4 regions of the Cupriavidus sp. USMAA2-4 genome follow, and region 3 is predicted to be linked to each of the others. Evidence: predicted binding sites of a transcription regulator. Region 3 holds the regulator's gene; each other region holds the start of a gene.
What was found. Region 3 encodes sigma-54, which starts transcription at its own class of promoters, with help from an activator protein. Its sites were predicted from a motif close to TGGCANGNAANCTGCTTT; they were not measured.
Positions count from the first base shown of each region.

Region 1: a site for sigma-54 is predicted at 2,444-2,461, ahead of BKK79_RS28085 (collagen-like triple helix repeat-containing protein). Genes of this name have one in related genera too.
Region 2: a site for sigma-54 is predicted at 2,125-2,142, ahead of BKK79_RS07590 (pilin). Genes of this name have one in related genera too.
Region 4: a site for sigma-54 is predicted at 1,694-1,711, ahead of adh (aldehyde dehydrogenase). Genes of this name have one in related genera too.

Region 1 covers NZ_CP017749.1:1,805,200-1,809,406, forward strand. The annotation lists gene BKK79_RS28075 (phytoene/squalene synthase family protein) at 1-340, shown strand, start outside; gene BKK79_RS28080 (hypothetical protein) at 433-993, shown strand; gene BKK79_RS28085 (collagen-like triple helix repeat-containing protein) at 1,075-2,400, opposite strand; gene BKK79_RS28090 (helix-turn-helix domain-containing protein) at 2,881-3,888, opposite strand; gene BKK79_RS28095 (aldehyde dehydrogenase) at 4,172-4,207, shown strand, end outside.
Region 2 covers NZ_CP017748.1:1,735,382-1,739,588, forward strand. The annotation lists gene BKK79_RS07585 (PglL family O-oligosaccharyltransferase) at 1-1,492, opposite strand, end outside; gene BKK79_RS07590 (pilin) at 1,592-2,053, opposite strand; gene BKK79_RS07595 (TerC family protein) at 2,422-3,117, opposite strand; gene sucD (succinate--CoA ligase subunit alpha) at 3,495-4,207, opposite strand, start outside.
Region 3 covers NZ_CP017748.1:1,970,203-1,974,409, forward strand. The annotation lists gene lptA (lipopolysaccharide transport periplasmic protein LptA) at 1-215, shown strand, start outside; gene lptB (LPS export ABC transporter ATP-binding protein) at 271-1,065, shown strand; gene BKK79_RS08610 (RNA polymerase factor sigma-54) at 1,166-2,641, shown strand; gene hpf (ribosome hibernation-promoting factor, HPF/YfiA family) at 2,691-3,041, shown strand; gene ptsN (PTS IIA-like nitrogen regulatory protein PtsN) at 3,427-3,882, shown strand; gene hprK (HPr(Ser) kinase/phosphatase) at 3,962-4,207, shown strand, end outside.
Region 4 covers NZ_CP017749.1:3,214,933-3,219,139, forward strand. The annotation lists gene BKK79_RS34000 (methanol/ethanol family PQQ-dependent dehydrogenase) at 1-1,204, opposite strand, end outside; gene adh (aldehyde dehydrogenase) at 1,814-3,334, shown strand; gene BKK79_RS34010 (DUF779 domain-containing protein) at 3,484-3,888, shown strand; gene BKK79_RS34015 (tripartite tricarboxylate transporter substrate binding protein) at 3,996-4,207, shown strand, end outside.

The DNA of each region.
Region 1 (4,207 bases), on a different replicon from region 3:
GCAGCCGGAGGCGTCGCGGCAAGCCCGGCCCTTGCTGCAGGAGCTGCTGCGTACCGCGCTGGCGCATTTCCGCGCAGCGATCGACTACACGCTGGCCATTCCCGCCACCGCGCTGCGTCTGCGCCTGGCCTGCCTGTGGCCTATCCTGATCGGACTGGAGACCCTGGAGCTGCTGGCCGCCAATCCGGCCTGGCTGGATCCGGCCAGTGCATCCAAGCTGCCGCGTAGCGGCGTCTACCGCATCCTCGCCTGCTCGCTGCCGCTGGCGCCGCTGGATCCGGCCTTGCGCCTCTGGTTTTCCCGCCTGACGGCCCGCATCGAAGCGCAGCTGGACGACTGAGCGGCGCGCCGCTTCATACCAGATCGGGCGCGGCGCGGCGGCATGGCATAGTGTCGCCCTGTCCGTTGATGCACGCCGGAGTGCGCCGCGCCATGACCCTGCTCGATCAGTTCCTGCCCCGTTTCGATTTCCACGAGCGCCACGCCATCACCATCGACGCGCCGGCAGGCATCGTGCTGGACCATGCCGCGCGCCAGCGCGCCCAGGACGATCCCTTCATCCGCACGGCCATCCGCCTGCGCGAACTGCCGACGCGGCTGTTCGGGCTGTCGCAGCGGCAGCCGCTCGACCTGGACGATTTCACCTTTCTCGGTCGCGACGGTGACCGCGGGCTCGCCTTCGGCCTGACGGGGGCGTTCTGGCGCCCCGACTACGGCCTGGTGGAGATCCGCTCGCCCGAGCAGTTCCGCATGCACGGCCGCAACGATGTGTGCAGCCTGGTGATGGGCTTCGACACCGGCAGCGACGCCGCCGGGCGCACGGTGCTGCGTACCGAGACGCGCGTGTTCTGTCCGACGGCGGCGGTGCGGCGTCAGTTCGCGCCGTACTGGTACCTGATCCGGCCGGTCAGCGGGATGATCCGGCGCCGCATGCTGGCGCGCGTGCGGCAGCATGCCGAGAGCGAGGTGGCGCGGCGCGGGCGCGCCGGCTGAAACGGGGCAGGCGGGCGGGGAAGGCCGCGCCGGCATCCCCGCGGGGCACCGGCGCGGCCTCGCTGCCGTGCCTCAGTTCTCTCAGTTCTTCTTCTGGCCGGTCAGGCCGCCCAGCAGGTTGGTGACCGGCGCCAGCGGGCTGGCGGTCGAGCCACTGCTGCTGCCACTGCTGCCGCTGCCGCTCAGCCCGCTGGTCAGGCCGCCGACCAGGTTGGTGACCGGCGCCAGCAGGTTGGCGGGACTGTTGGTGCCGCCGCCGCTACCGCTGCCGGCGCCGCTGCCGCCGGCCACCCCGCTGAGCAGGTTGGTGACGGGGGCGAGCGGATTGCTGCCGCTGCTGCTGCCGCCGTTCTGCAGTCCGCCGGTCAGGCCTCCCAGCAGGTTGGTGACCGGCGCCAGCGGACCGCTGCTGCTGCCGCTGCTCCCGCCGAGCGTGCCGCCGAGGCTGCCGAGCAGGCTGGTGACCGGTGCCAGGGGATTGCTGCCGGTGCCGCCTGTACCACCGGTGCCGCCGGTGGGCGCATTGAGCAGGCCGCCGAGCGATGCCACCGTGGCGCCGGTGGTGCTGACGACACCGCCCAGGGTGGAGACGATCGGTGCATTGGTCTGGGTGAGCTGGTTGCCGACCTGGCCGACCGCGCCGCCCACGGTGGTGAGCAGGTTGTTGACCGGCGCACCCAGTCCGGTGGCCTGGCCCAGGGTCTGGGTGGTGCTGACCAGCGCGGAGGTGAGGGGCTCGATAGCCTTGCCGACCGTGGTGGTCAGCTGGGTGACCGGGGCGGTCACGGACTGCGGGCTCAGGTTGCCGACCAGGCCGCCGACCTGGCTGACCACCGAACCCACCGGCTGGGTGACCGGCGCCAGCGCGCCCTGGCCCAGGTTGCTGACCGCGCTGCCGACGCCGCCGATGGTGGTGCCGAGCTGGTTGAGCGCCGAGGGGCCGGTGGCGCCCGTGGCGCCGGTGGATCCGGTCGTGCCGGTGGACCCGGTGGACCCGGTCGTGCCCGATGGCCCGGAGGGGCCGGTGGCGCCGGTGGACCCCGTGGCGCCGGTCGGTCCGGTGGCGCCGCTGCCACCCGTCGCGCCGGTGCCACCGGTGGCGCCGGTCCCGCCGGTGCTGCCCGACGGTCCGGTCGCTCCGGTCGAGCCCGTGGTGCCGGTGGTGCCGGTCGCGCCCGAGGCACCGGTGGTGCCATTGCTGCCATTGTTGCCGGTGGCCCCGGTGGTGCCTTGCGGGCCTGCGTTGCCGGTGGCGCCGGTAGTGCCCTGGCTGCCGGCGGTGCCCGCCGTGCCGGCCGGGCCGGCCGGGCCGGTTGCGCCCATGGCGCCGTCACTGCCGTTGGCGCAGCCGCCGAGCAGGACCAGGGTGCCGACAGTGATGCCGAGCAGGAGATGCGGATTGCGCACGGTAATTCCCCTCTAAGATCGTTGTTTGACTCGGAGAGGTCGGACTGCAATTGGCGTGCCCGTGGCCTCGGGCTGTCGCGCGGCGCCGGCCGCGCTGCCTTCGATTGCCCACAATCCCTTGTGGCGCAAGGATCCGCGGGTGGAGGCGGGGATTGGCACGGGCCGTCGCCGGAGCCCGTTCAGGGCGCTTCCCGCGTTACGGTGTCCGTAACGCGCCCGTAACGCCGTCCGCCATGCTGTCCGTTATCTCCCCTGTCCAGCGGAGCCTTCGTCACGTGGCGGCTCGGCCGGCCGGCTGGCGGCGCTGCGGCGCTTCCGTTCCCGCCCGCACTTGACAATGCCGGGGCGCGCTGACGGCCGCGAGCGGCGCCGGCGGCATCGCGCTCGGCACGCACCTGAGCGCCATCGCGCTGTCGCCTTGATGCCCTGAAATCCTGATGTCTTGATGTTCTTGATGTCTCCGGCGCGGCGGCCTGGGCTTCAGGGCCGCGCCTGCCCGGGACTCCCGCGATGTTCGCGGTATTCACTGGGGCTCAGGCCGGTGTGCGCGCGGAAGGCGCGGCTGAAGTGCGACAGGTTGCCGAAGCCCCATGAGAGCGCGATCTCGGTGATCGAGCGGCCCGCCAGCTGCGGCGCGCGCAGGTCGCGCATGCAGCCTTCCAGGCGCTGGCGCTGGATGCGCTCGGCGGGCGTCTCGCCGCTGCCGGAGAAGGCGTTGTAGAGATGGCGGCGGCTGCAGTTCAGCAGCTGCGCCAGCCGCTCGGGGGTGAAACCCGGGTCGCGCAGGTGCGCGCCGATGGCCTGGCGGATGCGGTCCAGCAGCAGCGCGCGCTGGCTGGGCGCGCTCTCCACGCCCTGCAGTTCCAGCAGCGACAGCTGCACCAGTTGCAGCAGCATTTCGCCGGCGCCGTGCGCGGCCGCGTCGCTCATGTGCGGCAGCTCGCGGAAGGTGTGGCGCATCGATTCGAGCGCCACGCGTGAGATCCCGGCCGCGCCACCGACCTGGCGCGCCATCAGCGCGTCGAGGCGCAGGCCCGAAGCGGCGATGCGTTCCTTGGGCACCATCACGACCAGGTGTTCGCACGCGAGCGGGTTCGAGACGGCGTAGGGCGCCGTGGTGTCATAGATGGCCCAGGCGCCGGCGCCCACCTGAGCGGTGCGCCCGGCCTGCTCGACCTCGGCCACGCCAAGCGCGGGCGCCACGATCTTCAGGTAAGGCTGCTCGCTCTGGCGGGCCAGGGCGCGGCTGCGCAGCACGCGGTGGCGGTCGGCGCGCAGGCGCGTGAGGATCACGCCGCCGGCGTGGCAGGCGCACAGGCTGCCGCGGAAGCCCGCGCTATCTGTGCGATCAGCGTGATCGGTGCTTTCGCCAGCGCCGTAGAGATCCGACTGCAGCCCGCCGAAATGCTCGTGCATCCACTGCCGCCACGCCGCAGCGCGCTCGCGCGGGGCGAGCGGTTCGGTGGTCAGGGTGGTGACGGTCTGCATGCGGATGGGCGTTCGTGGTGGCGTTCGTGGGGGCTGCCGTGCGTCCGGCCATGGCCGGATCCGCTGCATTATAGGGCTGCCCCGCGCACCGGCCGCGGCGGCCCGCTCGGGGTTAACCCCGGCCGGCTTGCACGCCGCGCACAGCCCGAAGTGCACGCCCGGCACAGCGGCGCGCGCCGGCCTTGCCTACCATCGCCTGCGTGGCACGGCACTGCCGGCCAGGGCCGGCGCAGCGTCGCGCCGCCATCACGGCGCCATCACGAACCAGGAGACGAGGACAGCGATGCAGGATATCCAGATGCTGATCGGCGGCGCCATG
Region 2 (4,207 bases), 230 kb from region 3:
GGCCGGCACGCTTGGCGCTGCCGGCATACTCGCGCGCCTCCAGGCGCCGGTAATCCTGCCACATGGTGGCCAGTACCACGCCGGCCGCCAGCACGAACAAGGCCGCCGCCAGCCGGCGCGCGGCGCGCGGCGGCTGCCAGCGCACCAGGCCGGACGGCTCCAGCCAGGCAATCAGGAAGCAGAACGGCAGCAGGAAGTAGGCATAGTGCAGCGGGTATTCGAGCATCGAATGCGCGCACAGCATGGCCAGCCACGTCAGCGCCAGCAGGCTCTGCGCGCGTTCGTCGGCATCGCCGCGCCACAGGCGCGCGCGCACCACCCGCCACAGCCAGCCGGCCAGCACCAGCAGCACGCCCACCGTGCCCACCAGCCCCGTCTTGGCCAACAGGTCCAGCACGGCATTGTGCGCGTGCAGGGACATCTCCGCCGTCACCCCGACCAGCGCCAGCTGCTCGAACTGGGCCCAGCCGAACTCGCCCCAGCCCACCCCCAGCCAGGGGTGGGAACGGAACATGGCCCAGGCATGCGTCCACAGCGCGCCACGCGAAGAGATCTGGTCGGCCGCCTGCAGCTGGGCGATGGTGTCGAACAGGTTCCAACCGAAGGCCTGCCCCGCCGCCTTGACCAGGGGCTGCAGCACCAGCAGGCCCGCCACCAGCGCCACCGCCGCGAACAACAGGCCGGCCGGCCGCGCCAGCGGTCCGGCGCGGCGCGCGCTGGCGCCCAGTCGGCCACGCTCGCCATCCATCGCGCCCGCGCGCGCCAGCCAGGCCATCAGCAAGGCGCACAAGGTCGCCAGCCCCACGTGCAGCACGCCTGTGCGCGAGCCGGACAGTACGATGCCGCTCTCGAGCAGCAGCGCCGCCGCCAGCCAGGCCGGCGCGCCCAGGCGGCCGCGCGCAGCCAGCCAGACCGAGGCCGCCAGCGCCAGCCCCTCGACCGTGGCCTGGTGGTTGGGCTGGTTCAGGTTGCCCCACAGGCGGCGGTTGTCATCGTAGAAATAGGAAGAGACCAGGCCCAGGCTGCCCGGCTCCAGGTGGAAGACCTGCGCCCATTGCGCCAGCGTGCCCAGCAACCCCGCCACCAGCCAGGCGGCGGCCAGCGCATCGAGCAGGTGGCGGCGCCCGTCGCGGCCCGCGGCCTGCCCGTAGCGCCAGGCGGCCAGCATCACCACCGCGCCCAGCGCCAGCGCCAGCTGCGTCAGCAGGCGGCTGCCGGTGATGTCGGGCATGCCGGCGGCGGCCTGCAGCAGGCCGGTCAAGATCAACCAGAGGGGGAACAGGGCGGCGATGGGCAGCAGCGGCGCCTCGCTACGCTGGCCGGCGCGCGTGGCGAGGCTGCACAACAGCCAGGCGCTCAACGCGAACAGCAGCAGCGAGGCCCATTCGCCGTAGAAAGTAGCGAGCGGCAGGGTATGCCGGGAAACCAGCGGGGGAAACGCGACAGCGAGGAAAACGGCTAGGGCCGGAAGCGAGAACCTGAGAGGCGGCATGCGGGTGCCTGGTGGGGGCAAAGGCGCATGATAGCTTGGGGGGTGGGGAAAGAAAAAGCGCCCCGGGTGGGGCGCCTTCTTCCAATGCTTACAAGCCTATCAGACGCCCGTCTGTTGCTTCGTGCAACCATTGCCCGACGTAGCGCCGGTCCACTTGATCTGCGTCGGGTCCGTAGTAACAGGCGTAAAGGTCACGACGCACGCGGTCAACTGACCCGAGCCGGTGATGGTAAGTGCCGGAACAGTACCATCCCAAGCAACGGTACCATTTTTCGGTACGGGCAACGAAGGATAGCCAACGGCCGTGTTCAGCAGAGCTGCCGTCGCGCACTTCGTCATGTCGCCACTGTTTTCCTGCAGGCACTGTCCAATAGCGATCTTCGTTGATGCGATCGAAGCAATGTTGTCGGCCCAGCGCGCGCGCGTCACGTAGTCCTGATACTGCGGAATCGCAATCGCCGCCAGGATACCGATGATCGCCACGACGATCATCAGTTCGATCAGCGTAAAGCCCTTCTGGGCACGGCGGCCCAGCTTCTTCAGTTGTTGTACGCGTTGCATGGTGATTTGACCCCTTGAAGGTATTTTCCCGATGTGATGAAACATCGTGTTTCATGTGATGCGGGACATATAAAGCAGTCTTCATGCCAGCCTTTTGGAGGGTATGTGAAGGCACGAAGTGACAATTTTCGGCAGTTGGGCGGCCGATGGCTTTGCGCTGGCGCAAATTTTGTCACCCAGGCTGACAGGCTGCGGCAGGCGATGGAAGCGCCGTTTCGATCAGAAACGAATCCAACTGAAATCCGGCGCCTCCCGGGCAGCGCGCCGCTCCCCGCTCCAGCAGAAAAACGGGCGGCCGCATCGCTGCGGCCGCCCGGAACGACGGCGCCCGGGCTTCACGCCCAGTCGCCGCTGAGAGGACGGGTCGGTCAGGCGGTCTGTGCGCCGCGGCGCTGCAGCAGCTTGCCGATCAGCACCACCAGCACGGCGCCGACGACGCCGAACACGAGGTGGGCGTGCGGCACGTTGGCCTCGAACCAGGCGGCGTCGACCGGGTCGCTGACCAGCATCTCGCCGGCCAGGTAGCCCAGCAGGGCGGCACCCAGCACGATGATGATGGGGAAGCGCTCCATCACCTTGAGCAGGATGGTGCTGCCGAACACGATCAGCGGGATCGACAGGCCCAGGCCCAGCACCAGCAGCATCAGCTGGCTGCCTTCGGGGCCCTTCTGCGCGGCGGCGGCCACGGCCACCACGTTGTCGAGCGACATCACCAGGTCGGCGATCAGGATGGTGCGGATGGCGGCCCAGATATTGTCCTTGGCATCGTGGCCGTCCTCGTCATCGTCGCCGGTCAGCAATTGCACGCCGATGTAGACCAGCAGCAGGGCGCCGACGATCTTCAGGTAGGGCAGGCTCAGCAGCTTGACGGCCGCCACGGTCAGCACCACGCGCATGATGATGGCGGCGGCGCTGCCCCAGAAGATGGCTTTCTTCTGCTGGGCGGGCGGCAGGTTGCGCGAGGCCAGGGCGATCACCACGGCGTTGTCGCCCGACAAGACGATATTGGTCAGGATGATCGATCCCAGCGCGATCCAGAACGCGGTGGAGGACAGCAATTCCACGGTGAAGCTCCTCGGTTTCTATGACTTGGTGTTGATGGATAACGACAGGTCCGCGCGCTGGCTCGGCGCGCGACTGCGGCATTTCGGATGTCTGAAAATTCAGACATGGAGATTTACCGTATGAACCTTTCGATTAGGTTTCAATCAGGATACCAGCAGACCTGGGAGATACCCTAGTGTCCTGGGTCTCAAGTGCGTTGAGCCGCTTTGTCTGGCGGGAAGTCGTGCAAGGCCGGGGCGTCAAGGACAACGGGATTGCCTCCGCCAGAATGACAATGCCCCCGCATGAGGCGGGGGCATTGCATGGCCGGCCGGGGCCGGCGGTCGGTGCCGGCGCCGCGCGGGGCGCGGCGGGACACCGGGAATCGGACGCCGAATTACAGCGCAGCCTTCAGCAGGCGGCCCATTTCGGACGGGTTGCGCGTGACCTTGATGCCGCACGCTTCCATGATTTCCAGCTTGGCCTGGGCGGTGTCGGCACCGCCCGAGATCAGCGCGCCGGCGTGGCCCATGCGCTTGCCCGGGGGCGCGGTCACGCCAGCGATGAAGCCGACCACCGGCTTCTTCATGTTTTCCTTGATCCAGTAGGCGGCGTTGGCCTCGTCCGGACCACCGATCTCGCCGATCATGACGACGGCGTCGGTATCGGGATCGTCATTGAACATCTTCATGACGTCGATGTGCTTCAGGCCGTTGATGGGGTCGCCACCGATGCCGACGGCCGACGACTGGCCCAGGCCCAGCGCGGTCAGCTGGCCCACGGCTTCGTAGGTCAGCGTGCCCGAGCGCGACACCACGCCGATGCGGCCCTTGCGGTGGATGTGGCCGGGCATGATGCCGATCTTGATTTCGTCCGGGGTGATCAGGCCGGGGCAGTTCGGACCGAGCAGCAGGGTCTTCTTGTTCTGCTTGCGCATCTTGTCCTTGACTTCCATCATGTCGCGCACGGGGATGCCTTCGGTGATGCAGACCACCAGGTCGAGGTCGGCGTCAACGGCTTCCCAGATCGCGGCGGCGGCGCCTGCGGGCGGCACGTAGATCACCGAGACGGTCGCGCCGGTGGCGTCCTTGGCTTCCTTGACGTTGGCGT
Region 3 (4,207 bases):
GCCTGGCGGGCGGCAAGCAGATCGACGAGATCCGCGGCGCCGTGATCACCTACGACAGCAACAACGAGTACTACACGGCCAGCAGCAGCGGCGACAAAGGCGCGGTGACCTCCTCGGGACGCGTGCGCGCCGTGCTCTCGCCGCGCCAGCCGGCCAGCGCGCCGGCAGCGCCGCCGCTGGAGCTGAAGCCCGCACCCGCGCCGTCCAAGTCCTGAACCCAGCCGAACGCAACGCATCCAGCGCGCCAGGCGCTCCCAACGCACTGCCCTCATGACCGATACCCAGACCGCCCCCGCCGCCACCGCCAGCAACGGCCAGTCCGCCGGCGGCAGCACGCTGACGGTACGCCACCTGAAGAAGCGCTATGGCTCGCGCACGGTGGTCAAGGACGTCTCGCTCGACGTCAAGAGCGGCGAGGTGGTCGGCCTGCTGGGGCCCAACGGCGCCGGCAAGACCACCTCCTTCTACATGATCGTCGGCCTGGTGGCGCTGGACGAAGGCGACATCGTGCTCGACGGCCTGCACCTGAGCGGCCTGGCCATCCACGAGCGCGCGCGCATGGGCCTGTCCTACCTGCCGCAGGAGGCCTCGGTGTTCCGCAAGCTCAACGTCGAGGAGAACATCCGCGCGGTGCTGGAGCTGCAGATCGTCGACGGCAAGCCGCTGTCGGCGCAGGAGATCGAGCGCCGCCTGGACGCGCTGCTCGACGACCTGCAGATCGCCCACCTGCGCCAGAATCCCGCGCTGTCGCTGTCGGGCGGCGAGCGCCGGCGCGTGGAAATCGCGCGCGCGCTGGCTTCGGCCCCGCGCTTCATCCTGCTCGACGAACCGTTCGCCGGTGTCGACCCGATCGCGGTGGGCGAGATCCAGCGTATCGTCAGCTTCCTCAAGGCGCGCAACATCGGCGTGCTGATCACCGACCACAATGTGCGCGAGACGCTGGGCATCTGCGACCACGCCTACATCATCAGCGAGGGCGCGGTGCTGGCCGAGGGCCGCCCGCAGGAAATCATCGCCAACGAATCGGTGCGCCGGGTCTACCTAGGCGAGAACTTCCGCATGTGATGCGGTGGCCGCGCCTCGCCGGCGCGGGACCGCGACAAAGCGGCAGGAACGTTAGCAATTTTCGTTCCATCGCGCTGCGGATGGGCATAGAATAGGCCGCATGAAACCTTCGCTTCAGCTCCGCCTTTCCCAGCATCTCGCACTGACGCCACAGCTTCAGCAGTCGATCCGGCTGTTGCAGCTTTCCACGCTCGAACTGCAGCAGGAAGTCGAGCAGGCCCTGATCGAAAACCCTCTCCTCGAGCGCGAAAACGATTGGATCGAGAGCCCGCTGCGGGTGGCCGCCGATGGCAGCATCAACGTGCAGAGCGCACCCGCGCCGGCCCCGGCCGAAGCGCAGGGCAATGGCGAGGCACGCAGCGACGAGGGCGGCGGCGATGAAGAGCGCTTCGGCGACGGCGCCGACGACTACGGCAGCGACTGGAGCCTGGACGACTTCGCGCGTCGCCCCCAGGGCGACGAAGACGAGAAGGCGCCGCTGCAACTGCGCGACGCCGAGCCGACCCTGCGCGAGCACCTGATGGAACAGCTCGCGCCGCTGAAGATCTCGGCGCGCGACAAGGGCCTGGCCATCTTCCTGATCGAGTCGCTCGACGACGACGGCTACCTCAGCGCCACGCTCGAGGAGATCTGCGAAGAGCTGCCCGAAGAGCTGGAGTTCGAGATCGAGGAAGTGCAGGCCATGCTGGCCCTGCTGCAGAGCTTCGATCCACCCGGCGTGGGAGCGCGCAATGCGGCCGAATGCCTGGCGCTGCAGCTGCGGCGGCTGTCGCATCCGCAGCGCGAGCTGGCGCTGGGCATCGTCAACCACCACCTGGAACTGCTGGCCGCGCGCGATTACACGCGCTTGAAGAAGGCGCTGCAGGTGGACGAGACGGCGCTGAAGGCAGCACATGACCTGATCCGCTCGCTGGCACCGTATCCGGGCCACGCCTACAACCGTCCGCAGGCCGACTTCGTCGTGCCCGACGTGTTCGTGCGCAAGAGCGGCAGTGGCTGGATCGCCCAACTCAATCCCGACGTGATGCCGCGCCTGCGCATCAACGACATGTACGCGCAGATCCTGCGCGGCGCCAAGGGCGAATCCGGTGCCGCCGGCCTGCAGCAGAAACTGCAGGAAGCCCGCTGGCTGATCAAGAACATCCAGCAGCGCTTCGACACCATCCTGCGTGTCGCACAGGCCATTGTCGAGCGTCAAAAGAACTTCTTCAGCCACGGTGAAATTGCGATGCGCCCCTTGGTTTTGCGGGAGATTGCCGATACACTGGGATTACACGAGTCAACCATCTCTCGGGTGACGACTAACAAATACATGGCCACCCCCATGGGCACTTTCGAGCTGAAGTACTTCTTCGGCAGCCATGTGTCCACGGAAACGGGCGGCGCTGCTTCATCAACGGCTATCCGAGCCTTGATCAAGCAACTGATAGGAGCCGAAGACCCGAAGAATCCCCTGTCCGACAGCCGAATTGCCGAATTGCTGGGCGATCAGGGCTTCGTCGTGGCGCGCCGGACGGTCGCCAAGTACCGAGAAGCGCTGAAGATCCCGGCAGTCAATCTCCGCAAGTCTTTGTAGCCGAGCCGCATCGCCTGCCTGGTGTGGCTCTTTCAGAAGGAGAAGCGCTATGAACTTCAAGATCAGTGGACACCACCTGGACATCACGCCACCCCTGCGTGAGTACGTGGAAACGAAGCTGGAGCGTATCGTCAGGCATTTCGATCAAGTCATCGGCGTTAGCGTGCTGCTCTCTGTCGACAACCACAAGGAAAAGGACAGGCGTCAGTACGCGGAAATCAATCTGCATCTGAAGGGCAAGGACATCTTCGTCGAGGCGCACCACGAAGACCTGTATGCGGCGATCGACGCACTGGTCGACAAGCTGGACCGTCAGGTCATCCGGTACAAGGACCGCGTGCAGAGCCACGACCGGGAATCCGTGAAGTACCAGATGGCTGCCGCACAGATGCAGCAATAGCCAGAGAAAACAATAAGAACAATCTGCCTGATCTGCCTTGAGGCCGCCCGTCGGCCACCAGCACAAGGGCCAGACCACGAACCGCGCATAAAGCGCGGTTTTTTGCTTTTGGCGGACCGGCTCGCGTGCACGCCCCGTACACGCCCTCGTCCGGGGGAGTTCGCAAGTGGCGCGACGCAGTGTATGCTCTCCAATACATGAGTCGCCGCTACCGCCGGGACCGCGGCTTGCGCGCCGCACAAGAAGGCGGGCGGGCTGCTCTATAATGGTCCGATACTCCGCATGCCGGCGCCCGACCGGCGGAGCGAGCGGATATTCCGCCTCTTTGACCCGGCCGGGCGCGCAGCGCACCGGGCCGCTTATCTGGAATCCCTGCGCACCTGCCATGAACCGTTTGGCCAAATTGCTGCCGCCAGGCAACATCACACTCGACGTCAGCGTCACCAGCAAGAAGCGCGTCTTCGAACAGGCCGGACTCCTCTTCGAGAACAACCATGGCGTGGCGCGGGCCACGGTCACCGACAACCTGTTCGCGCGCGAGTCGCTGGGCTCGACCGGGCTGGGCGCGGGCGTGGCCATCCCGCATGGCCGCATCAAGGGCCTGAAGCAACCGCTGGCCGCCTTCATGCGTCTGGCCGAGCCGATCCCATTCGAATCGCCCGACGGCAAGCCGGTGTCGCTGCTGATCTTCCTGCTGGTACCCGAGCAGGCCACCCAGCAACATCTCGAGATCCTGTCGGAGATCGCCCAGTTGCTGTCCGACCGCGACATGCGCGAAGGCCTGGCCACCCTGCCGACGCCCGAAGCCGTGCACCAGCTCCTGACCGAATGGCATCCCTGACCGGCGCTCCGCCCGCAGGCGCGGGCCAAGGCACCGGCGGCGGGTCCTAGCGCTTTCCAGCCCCACCAGACTCCCCCGCATGGAACTCACCGGCGTTTCTTCCCAGTCCATCTTCGACGACAACGCAGCCGACCTCAAACTCTCATGGGTGGCGGGTCTCGAGGGGGCGGATCGCGCCTTCGACGTGGATTTCGCCCGCGAAGCCACCTCGGCCGCCGACCTCGTGGGCCACCTGAACCTGATCCACCCCAACCGCATCCAGGTCCTCGGCAAACCCGAGATCACCTACTACCAGCGGCTGGACGACGAGATGCGCAAGCGGCAG
Region 4 (4,207 bases), on a different replicon from region 3:
GCTTGCCGGTCTTGAGGTCGAAGCCCGAGGCCCAGGTGATGCCGTCGACGAAGGGCCAGGCCCCGATCAGCGAGGTCGGCTTGTTGGGATAGCCGGCGCCGGTGGCGAGCTTCTCGCGGTCGGTGACGAAGAAGAAGCCGTTGCGGTCGGCGTGCGCCGAGGCCTTGATCTGCTTGCCGGTCTTGGCGTCCTTGTACTCGAACAGGATCACCGAGTTATTGCCCGAGAAGTCCCAGGCATCGTTGGGCGTGTGCTGGTAGAAACCCTTCAGTTCGCCGGTGCTGGCATCGACGTAGGCCTGGCCGGAGGTGAACAGGCTGTCCCAGTTGCGCGGGTCGTCGCCCTTGGCGGTGCGCTTCCAGGTGTTCCACGGCGCCGGATTGCCCGCGCCGATGACGATGGTGTTGGTATCCACGTCGAAGGAGGCGCTCTGCCACGGCGCGCCGCCACCGTGGTTCCAGGCCTCGACCTTGCCGGTGGGCGATTCGGGGTCGGCCGGCCAGGACGGCGCCTTGGGATCGCCGGTGGGCGTGCTGTCCTTGCCGTCGAGGCGGCCCATATGGCCTTCCACCAGCGGGCGCGCCCACACCTCCTTGCCGGTATCGGGATCGCGCGCGAACAGCCAGCCGACCACGCCGAACTCGTCGCCCGAGGAACCGTGCACCAGCAATACGCGGCCGGTGCGCTTGTCCTTGACGATGGTGGGCGCGCCGGTCATGGTGTAGCCGACCTTGTGGTCGCCGAACTTCTCCTTCCAAACCACCTTGCCGGTCTTGCGGTCGAGCGCCACCACGGCGGCGTCGAGCGTGCCGAAGTAGACCTTGTCGCCGTAGATGGCGGCGCCGCGGTTGACCACGTCGCAGCAGGGGCGGATATCGTTGGGCAGGCGGTGCTCGTAGGCCCACAACTGCTTGCCGGTACGCGCGTCGATGGCATAGAAGCGCGAGTACGAAGCGGTGATGTAGATCACGCCGTCGCGCACCAGCGCCTGGCCCTCCTGCCCACGCTGCTTCTCGCCGCCGAAGGAGAACGACCAGGCCGGCACCAGCTGGCTCACGGTCTTGGCGTTGACCTGCTTGAGCGGGCTGTAGCGCTGCGCCTTCACGCCCAGGCCATAGGTCAGCACGTCGCCGGGGGTCTTGTCGTCGTTGAGGATGTCTTCCCAGGTCACGTCGCCGGCGGCGGCTTCGGCGGCGCCGACCATGGCGCCGAAGGACAGCGCGGCGGCCGTCAGCACGACCAGGCTCTTGAGCGCGGGCAGCGCGGATTGTTGTGGCTTCATCGTTGCAATGTCTCCCTTCATTATTGGTTGGTTCGAACCGTTGGCTGCGCCGCGGCTGGTGTCCTGATCACCCGCTCACCAACTGGCGGCACCGGCGCGACGCGTAGGCCGCGCCACCTACCTGCAATCGCTGTGCCAGTGCCGTGCCGACCGCCCGGCACGGTTGCCACCCCCGCCGCAAGCGCACCGCCGCGCGCCATTGTTCAAATCCGCAACAGCGCGCACAGCGCAACGGTCCGCCATGCAACAGGCCCCGGCGGCACGGTACAACGTGCCTTGCCGCGGCACCGTGCCAGGCGCCGCAGCGACACGCCGGAGGGCACGCCAGGGGCACGCCAGGCGCCTCGCGCCGGCCCGCAGGCACGCCGTTTCTCCGCACAAACCCTGAGACGCGCAGCAGCATCGCCACACTGGCACGGCACTTGCCCTGCTGTATCGCGGAGCCGGCGGCACGCACCCGCCTGCCGGCGATCCGAACCTTCAGGCCCCTCAGGTCATTCGGGCCGAATCCGGCCAATCCAGGAGACAAAGATGAACCACGCCGAAATGAAGTTCCTCGACATCGAATTCCCGTACAAGGACCGCTACGACAACTACATCGGCGGCAAGTGGGTGCCCCCGCGCTCGGGCCAGTACTTCGACAACATCTCGCCGGTGACCGGCGAAGTCTTCTGCCAGATCGCGCGCTCCAACGCCGACGACGTGGAACTGGCGCTGGACGCCGCGCACGCCGCCAAGACCGCCTGGGGCCGTACCTCGCCGGCCGAGCGCGCCAATGTCCTCAACCGCATCGCCGACCGCATGGAGGCCAACCTCAAGCGCCTGGCCGTGGCCGAGACCATCGACAACGGCAAGCCGCTGCGCGAGACCATGGCGGCCGACCTGCCGCTCGCGGTCGACCACTTCCGCTACTTCGCCGGCACCGTGCGCGCCCAGGAAGGCGGCATCTCCGAGATCGACCACGACACCATCGCCTATCACTTCCATGAGCCGCTGGGCGTGGTCGGCCAGATCATCCCGTGGAACTTCCCGCTGCTGATGGCCACCTGGAAGCTGGCCCCGGCGCTGGCCGCCGGCAACTGCGTGGTGCTCAAGCCGGCCGAGCAGACCCCGGCCTCGATCCTGGTGCTGATGGAGATCATCGGCGACCTGCTGCCGCCGGGCGTGCTCAACGTGGTGAGCGGCTTCGGCCTCGAGGCCGGCAAGCCGCTGGCGTCGAACAAGCGCATCGCCAAGATCGCCTTCACCGGTGAGACCACCACCGGGCGGCTGATCATGCAGTACGCCTCGCAGAACCTGATCCCGGTCACGCTGGAGCTGGGCGGCAAGAGCCCCAACATCTTCTTCGCCGACGTGCTCGACAAGGACGACGCCTTCTTCGACAAGGCGCTGGAAGGCTTCGCCATGTTCGCGCTGAACCAGGGCGAGGTCTGCACCTGCCCGTCGCGCGCCCTGATCCAGGAATCGGTCTACGACCGCTTCATGGAGCGCGCCATCAAGCGCGTCGAGGCCATCAAGCAGGGCCACCCGCTCGACCCCTCCACCATGATCGGCGCGCAGGCCTCGCAGGAGCAGCTCGAGAAGATCCTCTCCTACATCGACCTGGGCAAGCAGGAAGGCGCGCAGCTGCTGGCGGGCGGCGCGCGCAACCAGCTCGGCGGCGCGCTCGACAAGGGCTACTACGTCAAGCCGACCGTGTTCCGCGGCCACAACAAGATGCGCATCTTCCAGGAGGAGATCTTCGGGCCGGTGGTATCGGTGACCACCTTCAAGACCGAAGAGGAAGCGCTGGAAATCGCCAACGACACCCTGTACGGGCTGGGCGCCGGCGTATGGACGCGCGACGTCAACCGCGCCTACCGCTTCGGCCGCGAGATCCAGGCCGGCCGCGTGTGGACCAACTGCTACCACGCCTACCCGGCCCACGCGGCCTTCGGCGGCTACAAGCAGTCGGGCATCGGGCGCGAGAACCACAAGATGATGCTCGACCACTACCAGCAGACCAAGAACCTGCTGGTCAGCTACAGCCCGAACGCGCTCGGCTTCTTCTGAGCGGAACCGGCACCGGCAAGGGCGGCGCGCGCCCGCCCGTCGCGCGCGCCGCCCGCAGGCTCCGCAACCCGGGTGCCGTCTCCTCCGGCACCCGCTTTCGCCAGGCCGCCGCGCCCCCGCGGCGGCGGCCGGCTTTTTCTCTCGCGCCCATGACCGACACCACCCTGCCCGCCCGCGTCACCGCCACCGATGCCGCGCTGGCGCTGATCGCCCGCCTCGTGCGCGACCACGGTCCCGTGCTCTTCCACCAGTCCGGCGGCTGCTGCGACGGCAGCGCGCCGATGTGCTTTCCGCGCGGCGAGTTCCTCGTCGGCGGCAGCGACGTCAAGCTCGGCGAGATCGGCGGCGTGCCGTTCTACATGAGCGAGTCGCAGTTCGAGTACTGGCAGCACACCCAGCTCATCATCGACGTGGTGCCCGGCAATGGCGGCATGTTCTCGATGGAGCGCGCCACCGGGCTGCGCTTCCTGACCCGCTCGCGGCTGTTCAGCGACGCGGAAGCCGATCGGCTGGCCGCCCATCCGCCGCAGCGCGCCACCGTGGACTTCCCATGAGCACGCCGCAAACCTTCCAGGTCCGCCACGGCTGCGATGCCATCCACTCCCGGCTGCCGGGGCGGCCCCGCCCCTGGACGTCCGCGCCGGCCCTGCTGGCGGCGCTCATGGCCACGCTGCTGGCCGCGCTGCTGGCCGCGCTCCTGCCGGGCACGGCGCGGGCCGCCCCGGCGCAGGACCGCCAGGCCTTCCCCGTGCGCCCGCTCACGCTGATCGTGCCGTGGCCCGCCGGCGGCGCCACCGACCTCTCGATGCGCATCCTGGCCGAGCGCGCCGGGCGCGAGCTCGGTCAGCCCATCGTGGTCGAGAACCGGCCCGG